DNA from 2 places in the Agrobacterium sp. 20P9.1.2 genome. Region 2 is predicted to be linked to the other one. Evidence: riboswitches for the same ligand, from Rfam matches in the RefSeq annotation. Region 2 holds a riboswitch; the other holds the start of a gene.
The links. Region 2 has a riboswitch for S-adenosylmethionine ahead of metA (homoserine O-acetyltransferase MetA). Riboswitches for the same ligand answer to the same signal wherever they lie in the genome.

Region 1: linked by a shared signal. The riboswitch ahead of AC27VJ_RS01870 (O-succinylhomoserine sulfhydrylase) and the one ahead of metA (homoserine O-acetyltransferase MetA) in region 2 are both predicted to bind S-adenosylmethionine.

The regions. Positions count from the first base shown of each region.
Region 1 is NZ_JBYOKI010000001.1:369,662-380,082, forward strand. Features, by position in the region: gene phoB (phosphate regulon transcriptional regulator PhoB) at 1-383, shown strand, start outside; gene AC27VJ_RS01825 (hypothetical protein) at 429-707, opposite strand; gene AC27VJ_RS01830 (cold-shock protein) at 909-1,118, shown strand; gene AC27VJ_RS01835 (hypothetical protein) at 1,343-1,564, shown strand; gene AC27VJ_RS01840 (DUF6481 family protein) at 1,601-1,990, shown strand; gene AC27VJ_RS01845 (GcrA family cell cycle regulator) at 2,513-3,043, opposite strand; gene AC27VJ_RS01850 (aspartate aminotransferase family protein) at 3,479-4,687, shown strand; gene argF (ornithine carbamoyltransferase) at 4,749-5,666, shown strand; gene AC27VJ_RS01860 (Hsp33 family molecular chaperone) at 5,999-6,991, shown strand; gene apaG (Co2+/Mg2+ efflux protein ApaG) at 7,022-7,414, opposite strand; gene AC27VJ_RS01870 (O-succinylhomoserine sulfhydrylase) at 7,717-8,901, opposite strand; SAM riboswitch at 8,945-9,023, opposite strand; gene AC27VJ_RS01875 (2'-deoxycytidine 5'-triphosphate deaminase) at 9,099-10,196, shown strand; tRNA gene AC27VJ_RS01880 (tRNA-Gly) at 10,247-10,320, shown strand.
Region 2 is NZ_JBYOKI010000006.1:135,290-145,710, forward strand. Features, by position in the region: gene AC27VJ_RS17465 (ABC-F family ATP-binding cassette domain-containing protein) at 1-336, opposite strand, end outside; gene AC27VJ_RS17470 (thiamine diphosphokinase) at 341-991, opposite strand; SAM riboswitch at 1,083-1,159, shown strand; gene metA (homoserine O-acetyltransferase MetA) at 1,240-2,166, shown strand; gene AC27VJ_RS17480 (aldose epimerase family protein) at 2,238-3,260, shown strand; gene mtgA (monofunctional biosynthetic peptidoglycan transglycosylase) at 3,266-4,012, opposite strand; gene AC27VJ_RS17490 (polyprenyl synthetase family protein) at 4,183-5,082, shown strand; gene hisC (histidinol-phosphate transaminase) at 5,084-6,142, shown strand; gene AC27VJ_RS17500 (DeoR/GlpR family DNA-binding transcription regulator) at 6,277-7,065, shown strand; gene AC27VJ_RS17505 (MFS transporter) at 7,099-8,289, shown strand; gene ispG (flavodoxin-dependent (E)-4-hydroxy-3-methylbut-2-enyl-diphosphate synthase) at 8,467-9,717, shown strand; gene AC27VJ_RS17515 (YiaD family glycine zipper/OmpA-like lipoprotein) at 9,786-10,421, shown strand, end outside.

The DNA of each region.
Region 1 (10,421 bases), on a different contig from region 2:
ACTATGTGGTCAAGCCCTTCTCCACGCCGGAACTGATGGCGCGCGTCAAAGCCATGCTGCGTCGCGCCCGCCCGGAAGTTCTGTCGTCTGTCCTGAAATGCGGTGACATCGAGCTGGATCGCGAAACGCATCGTGTTCACCGCAAGACCCGCGAAGTGCGCCTCGGACCAACCGAATTCCGCCTGCTGGAGTTCCTGATGGTCTCTCCCGGCCGCGTCTTCTCCCGCTCGCAACTTCTCGACGGCGTCTGGGGTCACGATATCTATGTGGACGAACGCACGGTCGATGTTCATGTCGGTCGTCTGCGCAAGGCTCTGAACTTCTCCAACATGCAGGATGTGATCCGCACCGTTCGCGGCGCTGGCTATTCTATGGAAGCCTGACGGGCGGCTCCATCACTGATCTTTCGCACAATGCGCGCTGTTGCCTCACCGGGTCAACGGCGCGCGTTTTGTATTTTTGCGCAGCTTAGGCAGGAATGTGTACGAGAAGGGGAGCCATCTCCAGCCGGTCACGAAGATATATTTTTGACCCCTTTGAACTGGTTTGCGCCAGAAGTTGCGGATGGAAAGGGGAGGCGGGGATATCCGCTTGCCGCGCAGTTTTCCTGAGTAAAAACAAAGGGCAGGTAAATTTTCAAAATTGAAAATCCAGCACGGATTATTATATTTCTGAAGAGGCTGCTGCGTTGCAAGATAAACGCTCATTTCAATGATCTGAAATTTAAAGTTTGACTATCCGGTCATAACCCTCTATCACTGGTTTATCGATATTTTGCTTGCTGAGCTTTGGTTGCCGCGCGATTAGCACCGCGTTTTGAACTAACCCTTTCCTTCAAAAAAATCGCTATACTCGCACACAGGGCGTCAGTTCTGTGATCTATAACTTATGCTTTGAAAGGGTTCATTATGACCACAGGCACAGTAAAATGGTTTAACTCCACCAAGGGCTTCGGCTTCATTCAGCCAGACAACGGCGGCACAGACGCATTCGTACACATCTCCGCTGTAGAGCGTGCAGGTATGCGCGAAATCGTTGAAGGCCAGAAGCTGAGCTACGACCTTGAGCGCGACAACAAGTCGGGCAAAATGTCGGCCTGCAATCTCCAGGCTGCTTAATACGGACTCCGCTTTCCTTTGACCACGGATGTACTGGCACTGTCGAAAGCATGAGACCAAGCGAGGTCAGGCACGTTGCCTGGCCTTTTTTTGTGCCGCCCGGCGGTACAGGCTTCGGACAAGGCGCCCATGGGCGCAAACGCTCCGGGCCACTCTATCCACCCCGCAGCGGCGTTTTTGGAAATCGATCCCGATTTCGGCTGATGCGACAGGAAGGAAATTCCATGTCTGAAACACACAGCAAATCTCGCCAGCAGGCGGAAATCGCATTCGGTGAAACGCAGTCGCAGTTCTTTGCACGCGGCCATGCGGTTGACGAACTCAATTCGATTGCCCAGGCGCGTGATGAAAAGACGCAGCGCCTGCGTGAAGCGCGCCTTGCCAAGGAACTGCAAGACAGCCTGGCACCTGCCAAGACACCCGCAAAGCGTGCTAAGAAATCCTGACCCTGATGGGTACGGCACCTCAACTGGAATAGAGACTTGAGAAACAACAAAAACGTTAAAAACAGTGAACTGACTGACCGCCGCAGCGCCGCTGCTGAGGCCAAGGCTGCCCTTCTGCAGGCCTATAAGGCCGCCAAGGAAGCCGCCGAACCCAACCGGGAAGCCAAGCAGGCAGAACGCATCGCCGTGGCGGAAGCCCGCGAAGCGCGTCGTGCCGAGCGCGAGCAGCAGAAGCGCGAAGAGCAGAGCCGCCTCGAAGCGGAACGGCTGGCGCATGAAGCCGAGCTTGAAGCCGCTGCGACTGCCGAAGAAGACGCCCGCAAGCTGGCCGATAAAAACCGCGTCGCCCGCGTCATCGAAGATGAGGCCGCCCGCAAGGCCGAGCGCGACCGTCGCTACGCCAACCGCAAGGCCCGCCAGGGTTAAAGCTATCTGCCATGATCCAGCAGCCATTCGAATGAAGGGCTGCGGTCTGGCGGGATGGACCTGTTGTCATTCGTGCTTGCGGAAACATTGGCGGTTACGCCGCCAATCAGAGGTGCCCGGCATCTCTGCGCATCCAGTGCGCCCGCGGAGCCGTCCTGAACGTTCTGCAGAACTGCTTTTCCCACATAGGTGAAATCCGGTCACAAGACTTCCGTTTCATGGAAGTCTTGTGTCATTGCAAGCAGGCATAGCTCAGCAGTTTGTAAGAGCATATGGCGCTATAAGGCTATAAAAGCCACGCCCAATATCCCGAGAAAGATAGAGCAAGCTTCATCGCTTTTGGCCGCGTGCGCAACTGGCGTGAAATTTCGGCCTATCAAAGCGATGGGCAGGTGTCGGCGCCTTAGTTGACGTTTGTCGATCCCATCGATCGTTGGCTCTGACTTCCTCTTTTGATCGTAGGCATGAAAAAAGCGGGCCAATGGACCCGCTTTTTTATCTCTTGCAATATGTCTGCTGCCCTTAAGCGCGACGGCGTTCGCTTACTGGCTGGTAAGCCATCTTCGCGTGGAACTTGCAGTAAGGCGAGGACTCGGAAGCTTCGCAGCCGCAGAAATGGAAGTCGTCCTTCAGCGGGTCACCGACTGGCCACTTGCAGGTGCGCTCGGTCAGTTCCGTCAGCGTCAGGCGCAGAGATGTTGGCAACGAGGCATTGTTGACGGGAACATATTCCAGAACCTGTGCCGTATCGATGTCCAGATCGTCCTTCAGCGCGGTGGCGCCAACCGTGCGGGGCGCCGGGCGTGCTGTTGCCGGGCGGGCTGGAAAGTTGGTTGCGCGGGGTGCCGTAGGGGCTGCAGGGCGCTTGGCGGCGGGGCGTGAGGTTGCAACCGTGCCACCGGCCTTTGCACGGCCTGGCAGGTTCAAACGGTGGACCTTGCCGATGACGGCGTTACGGCTGACGCCGCCGAGCTGGGCTGCGATCTGGCTGGCGCTCAGCCCTTCGGACCACAGTCTTTTGAGTTTCTCGACTCGTTCATCCGTCCAGTTCATACTGCTTCTCCGCTGGTCGCGCAGGCAGAATCCTTCTACGATGCCGTGGAGCGAACCACGCGCAGAATATCCGCCAGATTGTAGGTGACTAGGTCCGCCGCTTGCAGTCTAGTAATTGAGAGTTAACCTAATCGTAGGCCGACTCCGTGACAAGAGTCGGGAGAATCATCTGGAATCGATTTTCCGGTTTTCCCCAACTTGCTGCGTTCGTGAGTCAGAAAAGCAACACTTTGTAGGTCAGTAAAACCGCTCTACCAAGGCTTGAGAATGCCTGACAATGCGGACATTTGTTGACATCCCAGAATGAAGTGACAATAGTGCGCTCGCACGACAGGAAATACCCGAAGCCGCCGCGAGGCGGCATTTTTGATTTTCAGGCACGGAGCAACCGGTAAGCCCTATTGACAGCGCCTTTGCGCAGGGAGTGATGCAGCCATGGCCGACGCCGCGCCCCAAAGCGGATCATTGTTCGATACGTTTTCCAGAGCCCCGTTGCGCTTCGAGCGAGGAGAGGGCGTTTGGCTCGTCACCGAGAGCGGCGAGCGATATCTGGATTTCGGTGCGGGCGTGGCCGTCACTTCGGTCGGCCACAGCCATCCGCACATGGTGGATGCTCTTAAGTCGCAGGCAGAAAAGGTCTGGCACCTATCTAACCTCTATGAGGTTCCGGGACAGGAAACGCTGGCCACACGTCTGACGGATGCAACTTTTGCGGGTAAGGTCTTCTTCACCAATTCGGGTGCGGAAGCGCTGGAATGCGCCATCAAGACCGCGCGCCGGTACCATTATACGCATGGCAATCCGGAAAAATTCCGCATCATCACCTTTGAAGGTGCGTTCCACGGTCGTACCCTGGCAACCATCGCCGCGGGCGGCCAGCCGAAATATATTGAAGGCTTCGGCCCCAAGGTCGAAGGTTTCGATCAAGTGCCGTTTGGCGATCTTGAAGCGCTGAAGGCGGCCATTGTGCCGGAAACCGCAGCGCTGCTGATCGAGCCCATTCAGGGCGAAGGCGGTATTCGCGTTGTCGATCCGGATTTCCTGCGCACGCTGCGCGCGCTGTGCGAAGAGCATGGCCTGCTGCTGATTTTCGATGAGGTCCAGACTGGCGTTGGCCGTACTGGCAAGTTCTTTGCCTATGAATGGTCGGGCGTTGCTCCGGATATCATGGCCGTGGCCAAGGGTATCGGTGGCGGCTTCCCTTTCGGCGCATGCCTTGCAACGGCAGAAGCAGCATCCGGCATGACGGCTGGCGTTCACGGCACGACCTATGGCGGCAACCCGCTGGCTATGGCTTGCGGCAATGCGGTGCTGGACATAGTTCTGGCCGATGGCTTCCTCCAGCATGTGCGTGATGTCGCGCTGGTGTTCCGTCAGGGGCTGGCGTCGCTGAAGGATCGTTTCCCCGACGTGATCGATGAAATTCGTGGAGAGGGCCTGTTGCTGGGCGTCAAGGCCAAGGTGCCGTCTGCCGACCTGCTGCATGCCATTCGCGCCGAGCATCTTCTCGGCGTTCCCGCTGGCGATAACGTCATTCGTCTGCTGCCGCCACTGGTGGTGACGGCAGAGGAAGCGCGCGAAGGCCTGGCACGTCTGGAAAAGGCGGCGGAAGCACTCACCACGAAATTGGCGAAGAGCGCCTGAGGGGCGCATGTTCAGGCCAGCGTCGATAACGACGCGGCCTGCATCGATGGGACAGCATAAAATGGCATCAGCAAAACATTTTCTAGACCTTTCGGCCGTCGGTTCGGAAGACCTACGGGTCATCATGGACGACGCACGCGCCCGCAAGATCGCCACCAAGAATGGCACGGCGGAAAAGCCGCTGGCCGGCAAGATGCTGGCGATGATCTTCGAAAAGCCCTCCACCCGTACCCGCGTTTCCTTCGATGTCGGCATGCGCCAGCTCGGCGGCGAAACGCTGTTTCTGTCAGGCACTGAAATGCAGCTAGGCCGCGCTGAGACCATTGGCGATACGGCCAAGGTTCTGTCGCGTTATGTGGATGCGATCATGATCCGCACCACGGATCATTCCCGCCTGCTGGAGCTTGCCGAACACGCAACGGTCCCGGTTATCAATGGCCTGACGGATGACACGCACCCCTGCCAGATTATGGCCGATATCCTGACTTTCGAAGAGCATCGCGGTCCGGTCAAGGGCAAGACGATTGCCTGGACAGGTGATGGCAACAACGTGCTGCATTCGCTGGTCGAAGGGTCCGCCCGCTTCGGTTACAAGATGAACATGGCTGTTCCTATGGGCTCGGAGCCGCATGACCGCTTCCTCAACTGGGCGCGCAACAATGGCGGCGAGATCATGCTGTGCCATGATGCGGAACGCGCGGTCGATGGCGCCGATTGCATCGTCACCGATACCTGGGTCTCCATGAACCAGGAACACAAGGCACGCGGCCACAACATCTTCCAGCCCTATCAGGTCAATGCGGCCCTGATGGGCAAGGCCAATAAGGACGCGCTCTTCATGCACTGCCTGCCCGCCCACCGCGGCGAAGAGGTTACGGACGAGGTCATCGATGGGCCGCAGTCGGTCGTCTTCGATGAGGCGGAAAACCGCCTGCATGCGCAAAAGGCCATCATCGCCTGGTGCATGGGCGTCATCTGACGGGACCGCGCCTGAGCGCTTGAATTTCAGGCGTGGCTTCCTATTTCTAGCCCAGTTCAATGCCGCCGTTTGCTGAAAACGGCGGCTTTTCATCAATTGTTCGCCGCATGATGGCCCAGCACTGCTTTGCTTTCTGAAAGAAAGCGGGGCAGGAAGCACAAAGCTGTTTTCGGACAATCTGCCGTTTTAACGAAAGTTAAGGCGGCGGAGTGGTTCCGTTTTCATCGTCCCCGGTCTATCTGTGCAGTACGAACATAATGCCTGCCGGTCGGTACCTTCTCGGTCTCGATCACCCCGCGTGTAGCGCGGGCAAGGCGTCAAGGAGTTAGGATATGGCAGACGCAACGGTACAGCTGGACGAACTCACATTTGCTGGCGATGACAAGGTCGTTCCCTTTCAGGTGGACGGGCTGGATGTGCGCGGTCGCGCCGTGCAGGTCGGCCCGCTGCTGAACACCATTCTGGAACGGCATGAGTACCCACCGGTCGTCGCCTGTCTTCTGGCAGAGGCCGTGGTGCTGACAGCGCTTATCGGCACGTCGCTGAAATTCTCCGGCAAGCTGACACTCCAGACCAAGGGCGATGGCCCTGTGGATTTGCTGGTCGCGGATTTTTCCGCGCCGGAAAACATGCGCGCCTATGCCCGCTTCGATGAGGAGCGGCTGGCGGAAGCCATGGCTGCGGGTGAGACCTCGCCCGAGCAACTGCTCGGCAACGGCATCCTCGCCTTCACCATCGATCAGGGCGTGGGCATGCAGCCCTATCAGGGCATCGTGCCGCTGGATGGTTCTTCGCTGGAAGACATTGCGGGCGTTTATTTCCGCCAGTCAGAGCAGTTGCCCACCCGCGTGCGCCTCGGCGTTGCCGAACTCTTCGACCGTGATGCCGATGGCAAGCCACGCCACAACTGGCGCGCGGGCGGCATCATCGCCCAGTTCCTGCCGCAAGCGCCGGAACGCCTACGCCAGCGTGATTTGCACGGCGGCGATGGCGACGAAGGTGCGGCGGAGTATTCGGAAGACGATGCATGGACGGAAGCGGTTGCCCTGATCGACACCGTCGATATGGACGAGCTGACGGACCCGCAGGTGCCCTCTGAAAAGCTGCTTTTCCGCCTGTTTCACGAACAGGGCGTCCGCGTCTATGAACCGCAACTGATCGTGGATCGCTGCAATTGCTCTCGAGAGAAGATCAAGGGCGTACTGTCAGGCTTTTCCGCAGAGGAAATTCACGACAGCCAGGAAGACGGCGTCATCTCCGTGACCTGCGAATTCTGCTCGACGACCTATCATTACCCCGTCGAGGAATTGTCTACGGTCAATTAATGAAAAAGGCGTGATCAGCTGCCGCCTTTTTTAATTCAAAACCCGCGTCAAACCAGGGCTGTCCAGAGAAAATGCCGGTATCGCGACGATGAAGACTTCGCCGGTATCCGCCTGCATCTCGTAATGGCCGAACATCATGCCGGATGGCGTGTCCAGCGGGCAGCCGGAGGAATACTCATAGGTGTCACCGGGCTTGAGGTGTGGCTGCTCGCCAATCACGCCGGGTCCGGAGACTTCGTCCACCTGCCCGTTTTCATCGGTAATGTGCCAGTAGCGATTGACCAGCGTCACCGCCAGATCCGAATTGTTGGAAATCACGACTGTGTAGCCCCAGACATAGCGATTGTCGTCCGGGTCGGACTGCTCTTCAAGATAATAGGGGTCGACTGTGACCTCGATATCTCTTGTCAGTGCACGATACATTCACAGGGCCCTAAGTAATTGCTGTTCAATCATTCTAGACTACAGGCGCATGCCATCGTCAAGAAAGTGTAAAGCCATATTAGCTGTACTTCACAGAACAGTCGCGCATTTCGTCGATCAGGGATAAGATTAATGGTAAATGCTGGTGATTACAGCGTGTTAGCGCCGTTGCCACCCGTCTCTTGGATATAGGTCTATCGCAGATCAATTAAACATTTCTCTGCAAAATGCGTTTCACGATCCCGCAGTTGTGACTGACAGGGAAGGGGCGGCCCGGTAAATCTCCGGACCGCTTTTTCATATCAGGCGGAAACCTTGGCGAGGGCTGCTGCGAAGTCTTCCAGCAGGTCGTCGGTATCTTCGATGCCGCAGGAGAGACGCAACGTGCCGCCGGAAATGCCGAGCTCCGCACGGGCTTCATCCGTCAGGTTTTTGTGCGTGGTCGTGCCGGGATGCGTAATCAGGCTCTTGGCATCGCCGAGATTGTTGGAAATCTTGACGACATCAAGCGCGTTCTGCAACTGGAACGCCGCTTCCTTGCCGCCCTTCAGTTCGAAGCAGACCAGCGTCGAGCCGCCGGTCATCTGCTTGGCAATGATATCGGCCTGCGGATGGTCGGCGCGTCCGGGGTAGATCACCTTGGCAATCTTACCCTGATCCGCAAGGAAATCAGCAATCTTAACTGCATTGGCCGTCTGCTGACGCACGCGAAGCGGCAGGGTCTCGATGCCCTTCAGCAGGGTCCAGGCGTTGAAGGGAGACATGGCCGGGCCGGTATGGCGGAAATAATCCTGAAGCTCTTCCTCAATCCACTTCTTGTCGGAAAGCACGACGCCGCCAAGGCAGCGGCCCTGACCATCGATGTGTTTGGTGGCCGAGTAGACGACGATATGAGCGCCCAGTTCCAGAGGCTTCTGGAAAAGTGGCGTGGCGAACACGTTGTCGACAACCACTTTCGCGCCGATCTGGTTGGCCAGTTTTGCAACGCCTGCGATATCAACCACTTCCAAGGTCGGGTTGGTGGGGCTTTCCAGGAAGAAGAGCTTGGTGTTCGGCTGGATCGCCTTTTCCCAATTGGCCAGATCACGACCGTCGATCAGCGTGCATTCGATGCCGTATTTCGGTGCCAGCGTCTCGACAACCCAGCGGCAGGAACCGAACAGCGCGCGCGCAGCAACGATGTGATCGCCAGCCTTGAGCTGGCACAGAATGGCGGCGCTGACGGCAGCCATGCCGGATGCCGTGGCGCGGGCGTCTTCGGCGCCTTCCAGCAGGCACATGCGCTTTTCGAACATGTCGTTGGTGGGGCTTGCGTAACGGGCATAGATGAAGCCATCCGTCTCGCCCTTGAAGCGGGCCTCTGCGGCCTCCGAACTGTCATAGACGAAGCCCTGTGTCAGGTAGATCGCCTCGGATGTCTCGCCATATGGAGAACGCAGTGTGCCGCCGTGTACCAGCTGTGTTGCCGGGCGCCATTTCTTGCTCATGTCATCACCTTACAAACAAAAAAACCGGCCGCAAAAGCAGACCGGTTACAAGCACCCGGTCTTTTTAGCCACTTATTTAACGTGGCTGCAAGCCGACCGGCCAAATCACCACGGGATAAGATTGCCTTAACTCCGTTAACGACTTGCGTCAATGCTTTCCTTTTGGTTTTGTCGCCGTGAAAAGGGATGATGAAACCATGACGAGAACGACGGGCATATTGGCGGATGGCGCGATCCGGGAACTGTTCGGCTCTGGCCAGCTGAAGAGCGAACGGGCGCTGGATGCCGACCAGGTTCAGCCTGCCAGCCTCGATCTGCGTCTGGGTGCGAAAGCCTATCGCGTCCGCGCCAGCTTCATGCCCGGTCCCTCCACCAAGGTCATCGAAAAGCTGACCCGCCTCAGCCTGCACGAGATCGATCTCAGCGAAGGCGCGGTGCTGGAAACCGGCTGCGTCTACATCGTGCCCCTGATGGAGAGCCTCGCGCTCCCAGCAGCTATGTCGGCCTCTGCCAACCCGAAAAGCTCCACGGGCCGTCTGGATATCTTCACCCGCGTCATCACCGATTACGCGCAGGAATTCGACAAGATCCCGGCTGGTTATAACGGCCCGCTCTATCTCGAAATCAGCCCGCGCACCTTCCCCATCGTCGTGCGTCAGGGCTCACGCCTGTCGCAAATCCGTTTCCGCATCGGCCATTCCGTGCTCAATGAGGCGGAATTGTTGAGCCTGCATGAAGCCGACACGCTGGTCGCCAGCGATACTCCTAACGTTTCCGGCGGCGGCATCGCCCTTTCCATCGATCTGCAGGGCTTCGGTGAACATGGCCTGATCGGTTATCGCGGCAAACATCACACCGCCGTTGTTGATGTGGACCAGAAAGCAGCCCACGACGTGCTGGATTTCTGGGAGCCGATCCACGCTCGCGGTCGCGCAGAACTCATCCTCGATCCTGATGAATTCTATATCCTCGTATCGCAGGAAGCCGTCCACGTTCCTCCGCTTTACGCAGCCGAAATGACCCCCTTCGACCCGCTGGTCGGCGAATTCCGTGTCCACTACGCCGGCTTCTTCGACCCCGGCTTCGGCCACGCCAGCGCCGGCGGCACCGGCAGCCGCGCCGTCCTCGAAGTTCGAAGCCACGAAGTTCCCTTCATCCTGGAACACGGCCAAATCGTTGGCCGTTTGGTCTACGAACATATGCTGACCAAACCCGAAGGCCTCTACGGCGCGGGCCTAGGCTCCAACTATCAGGCCCAGGGCCTCAAACTCTCCAAACACTTTCGCGCCGAGTAACCCGGCCGAGTCTTGACAGCCCACTGGAACTATCAGACCTTGGGATCTGCGCGGGTGTAGCTCAATGGTAGAGCAGCAGCTTCCCAAGCTGAATACGAGGGTTCGATTCCCTTCACTCGCTCCATCAACCTTTTCAATCACTTACAGCCGGTTCGGTTTGCGGATTTTGGGCCGGTTTCACAGCAAGTTTTACACCGGCATTGATTTGCCGGATGATCGCCCGCG
Region 2 (10,421 bases):
CGTCAGTCCCAGATGCTCCAGCAGATAGGTGACGCGATAGGCATCGTCCCCCGGCCCGAGACCCGCTTCCGCATAGGCCTGCACCGTCTCGAAACCGGCAAAATCCGGCGCCTGTTCCAGATACCGGATCGTCGCGGAAGGGTGCCGGAAGATTTCGCCCGACTGCGCTTCGACCAGACCGGCGGCAATTTTCATCAGCGTCGATTTGCCCGAACCGTTGCGGCCAACGAGGCAGATACGATCTCCCGGCTCCACTTGCAGATTGGCACCATTGAGCAGCGGGGTAACGCCGAAGGTCAGCTTGATATCGTCGAGTTTCAGAATGGGGGGTGCCAAGGGTTCAGGCTCCGGTCAAATCGTAAGGACGGGCAAGCACGATGGCTTTGCCGCTTTTGAGGCGAAGGCGCAAAGGCCCTTCCGCCACGTTGGAAATAGTGCGCGACGAGCCGAAAGCAAGCGCGAAATCGGTCAGAGGATAACGGGCATTCTCAATATCGAGACCATCGAGCGCCGTGAAACCGGCCACCGAAAACAGCGATCCCGCTGGCAGATCAAGCGCGCGCTCACCTTCCAGCAGCGGATAGGCCTCTTCCTCGCCAGAGGTTAGCACGACGTCTACACCGCTCTCGGCAAGCGAGACGGCATAGAGCAGATGAAACACCGCGTGGTCGGACCGCTCGCCCGCCAGCGCACCAACCAGCGTCAGCCGCGTTGCGCCGCGCGCCAGCGCCTCGGTCACCGCAATCTCGCCATCCGTCACGCCTTTTGCGGCAGGAAAGGGCTGTTGCTCGACACCCGGCCAAAGCTGCTGCAAAGCCTTGTCGGAAGAGTCGAAATCTCCCACCCACAGTTCCGGTGTGAGACCGAGCGGCTGTGCATGGCGCATGCCGCTATCTGCCGCAATTACGCGCGTATCCGCCACCGTCTTTTGCAGGCGGTCGGTGACGGTAATGATGCCGCCGAGCAGAATGGTGAAGTGGGTGGTCGTCATGCCCCTGCCATAGCCCGGAACGGTGGCGGATGGAAAGGCCGAAACGCCGGATAAGATAGCGATATTGATTTTCTGCCCGCACAGGATTATGACACCTGCCAGTGGTCATTTGCCGGTCGGCTTGCAGCCACTTTAAAGAAATTGCTAAAGGACCGAGGAAACAGGCAATTTCCCAGGACCGGTTGCGATTTCGCTGCCGGTTTTTTTGTTTCGCGGTGACCTTGGCACCGCCGGAAGTGAGTGTGGAAATGCCAATCAAGATTCCCGATACGCTGCCCGCTTTTGAGACCCTCGTGCATGAGGGCGTGCGGGTCATGACTGAAACAGCGGCCATCCGGCAGGATATCCGCCCGCTTCAGATCGGGCTTCTCAACCTCATGCCGAACAAGATCAAGACCGAAATCCAGATGGCGCGCCTTGTTGGCGCCTCCCCTCTTCAGGTGGAACTGTCGCTGATACGCATCGGCGGTCACCGGGCCAAGAACACGCCGGAAGAGCATCTGCTGTCCTTCTACGAGACATGGGAAGAGGTGCGCCACCGCAAGTTCGATGGCTTCATCATCACCGGTGCTCCGGTCGAAAAGTTGACCTATGAAGACGTGACCTACTGGGAAGAAATGCAGAAGATTTTCGACTGGACGCAGACCAACGTTCATTCGACACTCAATGTCTGCTGGGGCGCGATGGCCGCCATTTACCATTTCCATGGCGTGCCGAAACATGCGCTGAAAGAAAAGGCCTTCGGCGTTTACCGCCACCGCAATCTCAGCCCGTCCTCCATCTATCTCAACGGCTTTTCGGATGATTTTCAGGTGCCCGTGTCCCGCTGGACAGAGGTGCGCCGCGCCGACATCGAGCAGCACCCGGAACTGGAAATCCTGATGGAATCCGAAGAAATGGGCGTGTGCCTTGCGCACGAACCGCAGGGCAAGCGGCTCTATATGTTCAACCATGTGGAATATGATTCCACATCGCTGTCGGACGAGTATTTCCGTGACGCCAATGCGGGCGTGCCGATCAAGCTGCCACATGACTATTTCCCGCATAACGACCCGGAACTGACACCGCTCAACCGCTGGCGCAGCCACGCACATCTGTTTTTCGGCAACTGGATCAACGAGATCTACCAGACGACCTCGTACGATCTGGATGAGATCGGAAAAGACCGAAGCTAATTCGGTCATTGCGAAGGGCCGGAAAATAACGCAACGTCCGGCCCTGTTTTATCGATTGGGAGAGTGACACGATGAGCGAAGCCGGCGCACGGGAAAATTTCGGATTTACGTCTACGGGCGAGAAGGTCGAGCGCGTAACGATTTCCGCAGGTGGTTTGACCGCACATGTCATGACCTGGGGTGCCGTCATTCAGGATTTGCGCCTCGAAGGCCATCAGCCGCCGCTCGTTCTCGGCTTCGACAACTTCGATGATTACCCGAAATACTCATCCTATTTCGGTGCCACTCCGGGCCGAAACGCCAATCGCATTGGCGGTGGCAAGTTCTCCATCGATGGCAAGGCCTATCAGCTGGAACTGAACGAAAAAGGCGTTACCCACCTTCATGGCGGCAGCGACAATATTGGCAAACGCAACTGGCTGATCATGGAACATGGCCCAAGCCATGTCGTCTTGCAGATCGTCGATCCCGATGGCCGCGCCGGTTATCCCGGCAATTGCGCAATCACTGCGATCTATACGATCCGTGAGGGTGGCGTATTGTCCGTCGCCTATGAGACGACCACCGATCAGGCGACGCTCGCCAATGTCTGCCAGCATTCCTATTTCAATCTGGATGGCGCGGAATCTGCACTCGGCCACGAAATCGAAATCGCTGCCGATCATTATCTGCCGACGGACGAGCGGCAGATTCCAACCGGCGAAATCCGCCCGGTGGATGGCACCGTCTTCGATTTGCGCAAGTCCACCCCGATGCGGCGCGAAGAAAACGGCCAGCAGGTCGGTTACGACCACAATTTCTGCCTTTCGCCCCAGCGCGTGGCAAAGCGCAAAGTGGCGCGCGTCTATGCTCCTGCCTCAAACATCACAATGGATGTCCACACCACCGAGCCGGGTGTGCAGTTCTACTCGGCCTTCAAGCTCAACGTCGCCGTACCGGGCCTCGATGGCCGCCATTATGGACCCGTCGCAGGCTTTTGCCTGGAAACCCAGATCTGGCCTGACGCCGTCAATCACGAAGGCTTCCCCGACGCCATTCTGCGCCCCGGCGAAACGCTGCGGCAGGAAACGGACTACATCTTCAAGAAGAGCTGAGAATTTTAGTTCAGCACGCAGCCGACATAGGCGCCGGAACCACGGGCTCGTCGTTCGATGAGCCCCGCCAGCCGCTGCATTCCCCGACCCGGTTTGCTGGCAATACGGTCGATGGGGTTTGGTAGCGCCACTGCCAGAAGTGCTGCCTGTCTGGAACTCAGCTTCGAGGCAGGAACCTTGAAGTGGTATTGCGCTGCCGCCTCGATGCCGTAGATGCCCGGTCCCCATTCGGCGACGTTGAGATAAATCTCCATCATCCGCTTTTTCGACCAGACGAAATCGGACACCACTGCCAGCGGCAATTCCAGCCCCTTGCGAAGGAAGGAACGGCCATTCCAGAGAAACAGGTTTTTCGCCGTCTGCATGGGAATGGTGCTGGCACCGCGTGTCGCCTCGCCATCCAAAGCGCTGCTGACAACCGTCTGCATCTGGCCCCAATCCACGCCAGAGTGAGAGCAGAACTGCCCGTCTTCGGACATCATCACCGATTGAACGAGGCGCGGAGAGATATTTTCAAGCGGCACCCAGCGGCGATCATAGCCCTGAAACGTCACCAGATCGGCCAGCATCAGGGTGGAAACCGGGCGCATGAAGGGCAGAGCATAGACCGGTATCAGCAGATAGGGCAGAGCCAGCAGGACGATGACGACCAGCAAAACGCGTCTGATGAGGCTTCGAACATCCACCTTCGGTTTACTCCCGCTTTCGGCGAGCGCTTCATAATCCGTCTCGCTATCCGGCGTGCTGCTCAAAAAACCTGCCCCCACTTGGCTGTTGGTCAAAGCCTTTCATATTCCGCATGACGCATCAAGGCTACTGACGATAACGAAGTTCCACATCGTCCTCACAAAAACGATTGCCAGCCATTTTTCCCCATGCGAAAGAGCCAATCGTCACCTGATAGGGTAAGGAAACTGGCAAGATGACATTCGAGATGCGGCTGCGCGACAATGCGGCAAGAACCGAAGCCTTGCTCGGCGAACTCCTGTCCGGCAGTGCACGCGCCGACGAGATCACCCGCCCGCAAAAGCTGCTGGAGGCCATGCGCCACGGCGTTCTGAACGGCGGCAAGCGGCTGCGTCCTTTTCTGGTCATCGAAACAGCAGCACTTTTGGGCGGCGACGCGAAAGCCGCCCTGCATGTCGGCGCAGCACTGGAATGTCTGCATTGCTATTCGCTTGTGCATGACGACCTTCCCGCCATGGACAATGACGACCTGCGCCGCGGCCAGCCCACGGTTCACAGGAAATTCGATGAAGCCACGGCCATTCTGGCAGGCGACAGCCTGCTGACACTCGCCTTCGATATCATCGCCTCCCCCGACACCAGCCTGCCCGATGACCGCAAGGCCGCACTCGTGCTGGCGCTGGCGAAGGCCGCCGGTATTGGCGGCATGGCAGGCGGCCAAGCGCTCGATCTGGCCGCCGAGAAGAATGCGCCTGATGAGAATGGCATCATTACATTGCAGGCTATGAAAACCGGCGCGCTCATCCGCTTTGCCTGCGAAGCCGGTGCGATCATCGCCGGAAGTGACGCTAACGAACGCCAGCGGTTGCGCCACTTCGGTGAAAAGATCGGCCTTGCCTTCCAGCTCGCCGACGATCTCCTAGACCTCACCTCCGACGCCGCCACCATGGGCAAGGCCACCGGCAAGGATGCCGCCCGCGGCAAAGGCACCCTCGTCGCCCTACGCGGTGCGGACTGGGCAACCACCCGCCTGCGCGAACTGGTAAAAGAAGCCACGGACCTGCTGGCACCCTATGGTGACCGCGCAGAGATTCTCATCGAGACGGCGCGCTTCGTCGCAGAAAGAAAGAGTTGAGATGAGCAAGTTCTGGTCTCCCATCGTCGCAAAGCTGCACCCCTATGTGGCGGGAGAACAGCCAGCCATTGCCAACCTCACCAAGCTCAACACCAACGAAAATCCATGGGGCCCATCTCCCCACGCGCTGGACGCGATCCGCACCGCAACAGACGACAATTTGAGGCTTTACCCCGACCCCTCGGCCAAAAAGCTGAAAGAAACCCTTGCCGCCTATCACGGTGTTTCACCGGACGAAATATTCGTCGGCAACGGTTCGGATGAGGTTCTGGCTTTCATCTTCGCGGGCCTGCTGAAGCATGACGCGCCGCTTCTTTACCCAGATATAACCTACAGTTTCTATCCGACCTACAGCCGCTTCTTCGACATCGAGACGAAGACCATCCCGCTCGATGACAGCTTTTCGATCCGGATCGACGATTATCATATCGATTGCGGCGGCATCATCCTGCCCAATCCCAACGCGCCGACCGGTATCGGTCTGCCGCTTTCCGATATTCAGCGCCTTGTCGCCACTCATCCCGATCAGGTGGTGGCAATCGATGAAGCCTATGTCGATTTCGGCGGTGAAACCGCAATACCGCTCGTCCGCGACCACGATAATCTCATCGTCGTCAGAACCTTTTCGAAATCGCGTTCGCTGGCGGGCATGCGTGTCGGCTATGCGGTTGCGCAGCGTCCACTGATCGAAGCGCTGGAAAGGCTGAAAGATAGTTTCAATTCCTATCCGCTGGACCGCCTTGCCCAGGTCGCAGCCATCGCATCAATCGAGGATGAGGACTGGTTCGTCACCTATCGCGATAAGCTCATCGCAAACCGGGCATGGCTGTCAGAGCAATTGGAAGCACGAGGCTTCGACATTCTGCCATCTCAGGCCAATTTCATTTTCGCCAGAAAGCCCGGTTGGGAGGGAAAGCTTCTGGCTACGGCGCTTCGCGAACGGGCCATTCTGGTACGACACTTCAACCAGCCGCGCATTGCCGATTTCCTGCGCATTTCCATCGGCACCGAAGAGCAATGCGAGCGCCTGGTCTCAGCCCTGGACGGCATTCTGGCGTAATCGCAGGGAACATCGTTCGTCAGGCTCACGTTTCGCGAACTCGAACGCTGACTCATAACAAGCCATTTCCCGCTTGAGAAACCCATCTTGCCGGGTTATGCGTGTTTATGCACGATTCATCCGATTGAGTCACGATGTCCAAAACCGATCATTTCGTCAGCGAGCGGCAGGCTCTCATTTACGCGCAATTGCAGCGGCATGGCCGCGTGCTGGCGCAGGAGCTTGCGCAGACCTTCGACGTATCGGAAGACACCGTGCGGCGCGATCTACGGGAGATGGCGGCACGGGGCGAGTGTGAGAGGGTCTATGGCGGCGCCTTGCTGGCAGCAGGGACCACGGTCCCGCTGAAAACCCGCATCGGCGAAATGCCGGGCCGCAAAGCCGCACTTGGCAAGACAACCGCCTCGTTTCTGAACGAGGGCTTAAAAGTCTTCCTAGATGCCGGCTCTACCAATCTGGCGGTTGCAAAACATCTGACGGCGGGTCTGAAACTCACCGTTATCACCAACACACCCGCCATCGCCGCAGAACTTGCCGGGAATGCCGACATCGAACTCATTCTGATCGGCGGCAGGGTCGATCCGGCGGTGGGCGCGGCCATCGATACGACCGCGATTCGCCAGCTGGAGCAAATTCGGCCTGATCTCTGCATTGTCGGCGTCTGCGGCCTGACGCTGGATCGGGGTCTCTGCGCCGATATCTATGAGGACGCCGTGTTCAAGCGACTGGCCTGCGAGACCAGCGCCAAAACGCTGGCCGCCATCACCTCCGAAAAGCTGGGAGCGGCGGCACCGTTTCAGGTCTCACCGCTTTCCGCAGCGCTGACACTGGTTGTCGAAGAGGATGCCGATCACGCGATGATCGATTCCTTTACCGCCAGCGGCGTCACCATTCATCAGGCCGGATCGAATTCCGGCGCATAACCCTATCAAGCAATGATCGAAGGACCAGTCGCGATGACCGGAACTGCCACGCAAACGCCAACGACCGCCCGCCTTCCCTATATGACCAGATCGCGACTTGGCGTCGCGCTGCTGTTTCTCATGAACGGTTTCATGATGGGCTCCTGGGCACCGATGATCCCGGAATTCGCCAAGCGTTTTGCGCTCAGCGAAAGCACATTGGGCCTCGTCATCCTTGTCTACGGCCTCGGCTCCCTCTCCTTCATGCCCATTGCCGGTTCGCAGATCGGTCGCCTCGGTTCGAGAACCGTGACCTTGGGCGTCGCTCTCGTCATGGTGCCGACGCTGCTGTTGATCACGCTCGCAAATTCGCTCTGGGCTGGCGTCATCGCCGTCTTCCTCTTCGGTGGCCTAACAGGTGCCATGGACGTGGCCATGAACGCCAACGCCGTCGTGGTGGAGCGCAGCATGCGCCGTGCCATCATGTCGTCCTGCCATGCGTTCTGGAGCTTGGGCGGCTTGATTGGCGCGGGTCTTGGCGGTCTGCTGATCACCAAAACCGGCATTTACGGTCACGCCGTTGCCGTCACCATCATCGCAGCCGCCCTGCTTGCCGTTGCATGGCCGCGAGTGCAGGTGGATCGCCCCCACCCGGAAGAAGAACGCCCCAAGGGTGGCCTGCCCATGACACCGCTTCCTTGGATCATCGGCATCATGGCACTTTTTTCGATGATCCCGGAAGGTGCCATTCTCGATTGGGGCGCGCTTTATCTGCGCAATGAACTCGGCGCGTCCATCACCCTGTCCGGCTTCGGATTTGCGGCCTTCTCGCTCACCATGGCCATCATGCGTTTTGCAGGAGATCTGGTGCGTGACCGATTCGGTGCCGTCCGCACATTGCAATTCTGCTCGACCATATCCATTGTCGGTCTGCTGATTGCCGGTTTCGCGCCCAATGCCTTTATCGCCATTACGGGCTTTGCCATTGCCGGTATCGGCATTTCCAACATGGTGCCGATTGCCTTTTCGGCGGCAGGCAACATGCCGGGCATGGCACCGGGCATCGCGCTGTCGGTGGTCACGACCATGGGCTACTCCGGTATTCTGGTCGCGCCATCGGCCATCGGCTTCATTGCCGAACATACCGGCCTTGCCGCCGTGTTCATCGGCCTGCCCGTGCTGCATCTGGTGGTGCTTTCACTCTCCAGACTGGCTCGCCATGCGGACGGCGCGAGCGGCCATTAAGGCGGCCCGCCACACAGTAGATGGCGAAATTTGCGAAACTCTGAGGCCTCATACTCACGCAGTCTCGAATTTCGCCATGATTGCGGTAAAGTAGGAGTTGATCGCTTCGATGTTGACAAGGCGCGCGCCTTGTTCCACCTGAAAGATCAGATTTTATCGCAATCGCCCGAGAAAACCATGACGTCACACGCCGATTTTGATCCCAAGCCGCGCCGCGCCTCCGTTGCTGTCGATGTCGGTGGTGTTATCGTCGGCGGCGGCGCACCGGTCGTCGTACAATCCATGACCAATACGGATACGGCCGATATCGACGCGACCGTGCAGCAGGTGGCGGCCCTGTTCCGTGCCGGTTCCGAAATCGTGCGCATCACAGTCGACCGCGATGAAAGTGCCGCTGCCGTTCCGAAAATCCGTGATCGGCTCATGCGGCTGGGGCTGGATGTGCCGCTGGTGGGCGACTTCCATTACATCGGCCACAAGCTGCTGGCGGATCATCCCGCCTGTGCCGAAGCGCTCGCAAAATACCGCATCAACCCCGGCAATGTCGGTTTCAAGGACAAGAAGGACAAGCAGTTCGGCGATATCGTCGAAATGGCGATCCGTTATGACAAGCCGGTGCGAATCGGCGTCAACTGGGGCTCGCTCGATCAGGAGCTTCTGACAACCCTGATGGACAAGAACAAGGAGCAGGGCTTTCCGCTGTCCGCCCGTCAGGTCACGCGCGAAGCCATCGTCCAATCCGCCCTGATTTCCGCAGAGCTTGCCGAAGATATAGGCCTTCCCCGCAACCGCATCATCCTGTCGGCCAAGGTCAGCCAGGTGCAGGATTTGATTGCCGTCTACTCCATGCTGTCGGAGCGCTCCGACCATGCCCTCCATCTAGGCCTCACCGAAGCGGGCATGGGCTCGAAGGGCATCGTCGCCTCATCCGCCGCCATGGGCTACGTCCTGCAACACGGTATCGGCGATACGATCCGCGTTTCGCTGACACCGGAGCCCAATGGTGATCGCACCCGTGAAGTGCAGGTCGCGCAGGAACTCCTGCAGGTCATGGGCTTTCGCCAGTTCGTTCCCGTCGTCGCAGCCTGTCCCGGCTGCGGACGCACGACATCCACGGTGTTTCAGGAACTGGCGCAGAACATTCAGAACGACCTGCGCAAGAACATGCCGGTCTGGCGCGACAAATATCCGGGTGTAGAAGCGCTCAACGTCGCCGTCATGGGCTGCATCGTCAACGGACCCGGCGAAAGCAAACATGCCGATATCGGCATTTCCCTGCCCGGCACAGGTGAAAACCCGGCCGCTCCCGTCTTCATCGATGGCGAAAAAGCGCTGACCTTGCGCGGTCCTGATATCGCCAAGGATTTCGAAGCGCTGGTCATCGACTACATCGAAAAGCGTTTTGGCCAAAAGGATGCGGCGGAGTAGGTTTCGACCGTGAAAATGCCGAAATTCATCTGTCTTACCTAACGTGAACTCACGGAGCACTGGAATTCATGATCAAGAAGTTTGTCGTTCTTGCGCTGGCCGCAACCTACCTTTCCGCCTGCACCACCACAGACCCTTATACGGGTGAGCAGAAGGTTTCCAATATGGCGGGCGGCGCTGGCATCGGTGCGCTTGCAGGTGCGGTCGGCGGTCTGGCCATCGGTGGCGGCAACAAGGGTCGCAATGCTTTGATCGGTGCCGGTATCGGCGCTCTGGCCGGTGGCGCCATAGGCGGCTACATGGACAATCAGGAAGCTGAACTGCGCCAGCAGCTTCAGGGCACCGGCGTTTCCGTAACCCGTCGCGGCGACAGCATCGTCCTCAACATGCCATCCAACGTCACTTTCGCAACCGATCAGGATCAGGTCATTCCACCGTTCTACCCAACGCTGAACTCGGTCGCCATCGTGCTGAACAAGTTCAACAAGACCTATATTGACATCAACGGTCACACAGACTCCACCGGCAGCCTTGCGCATAACCAGGGCCTGTCCGAACGCCGCGCCGCATCGGTCGCAAACTATCTCGGCGAACGTGGCGGTGTCGATCAGCGCCGCATCTCGACCATGGGCTTTGGCCCATCACAGCCGATTGCGTCCAACGCATCCGCCGATGGCCGCGCCCAGAACCGCCGCGTTGAAGTG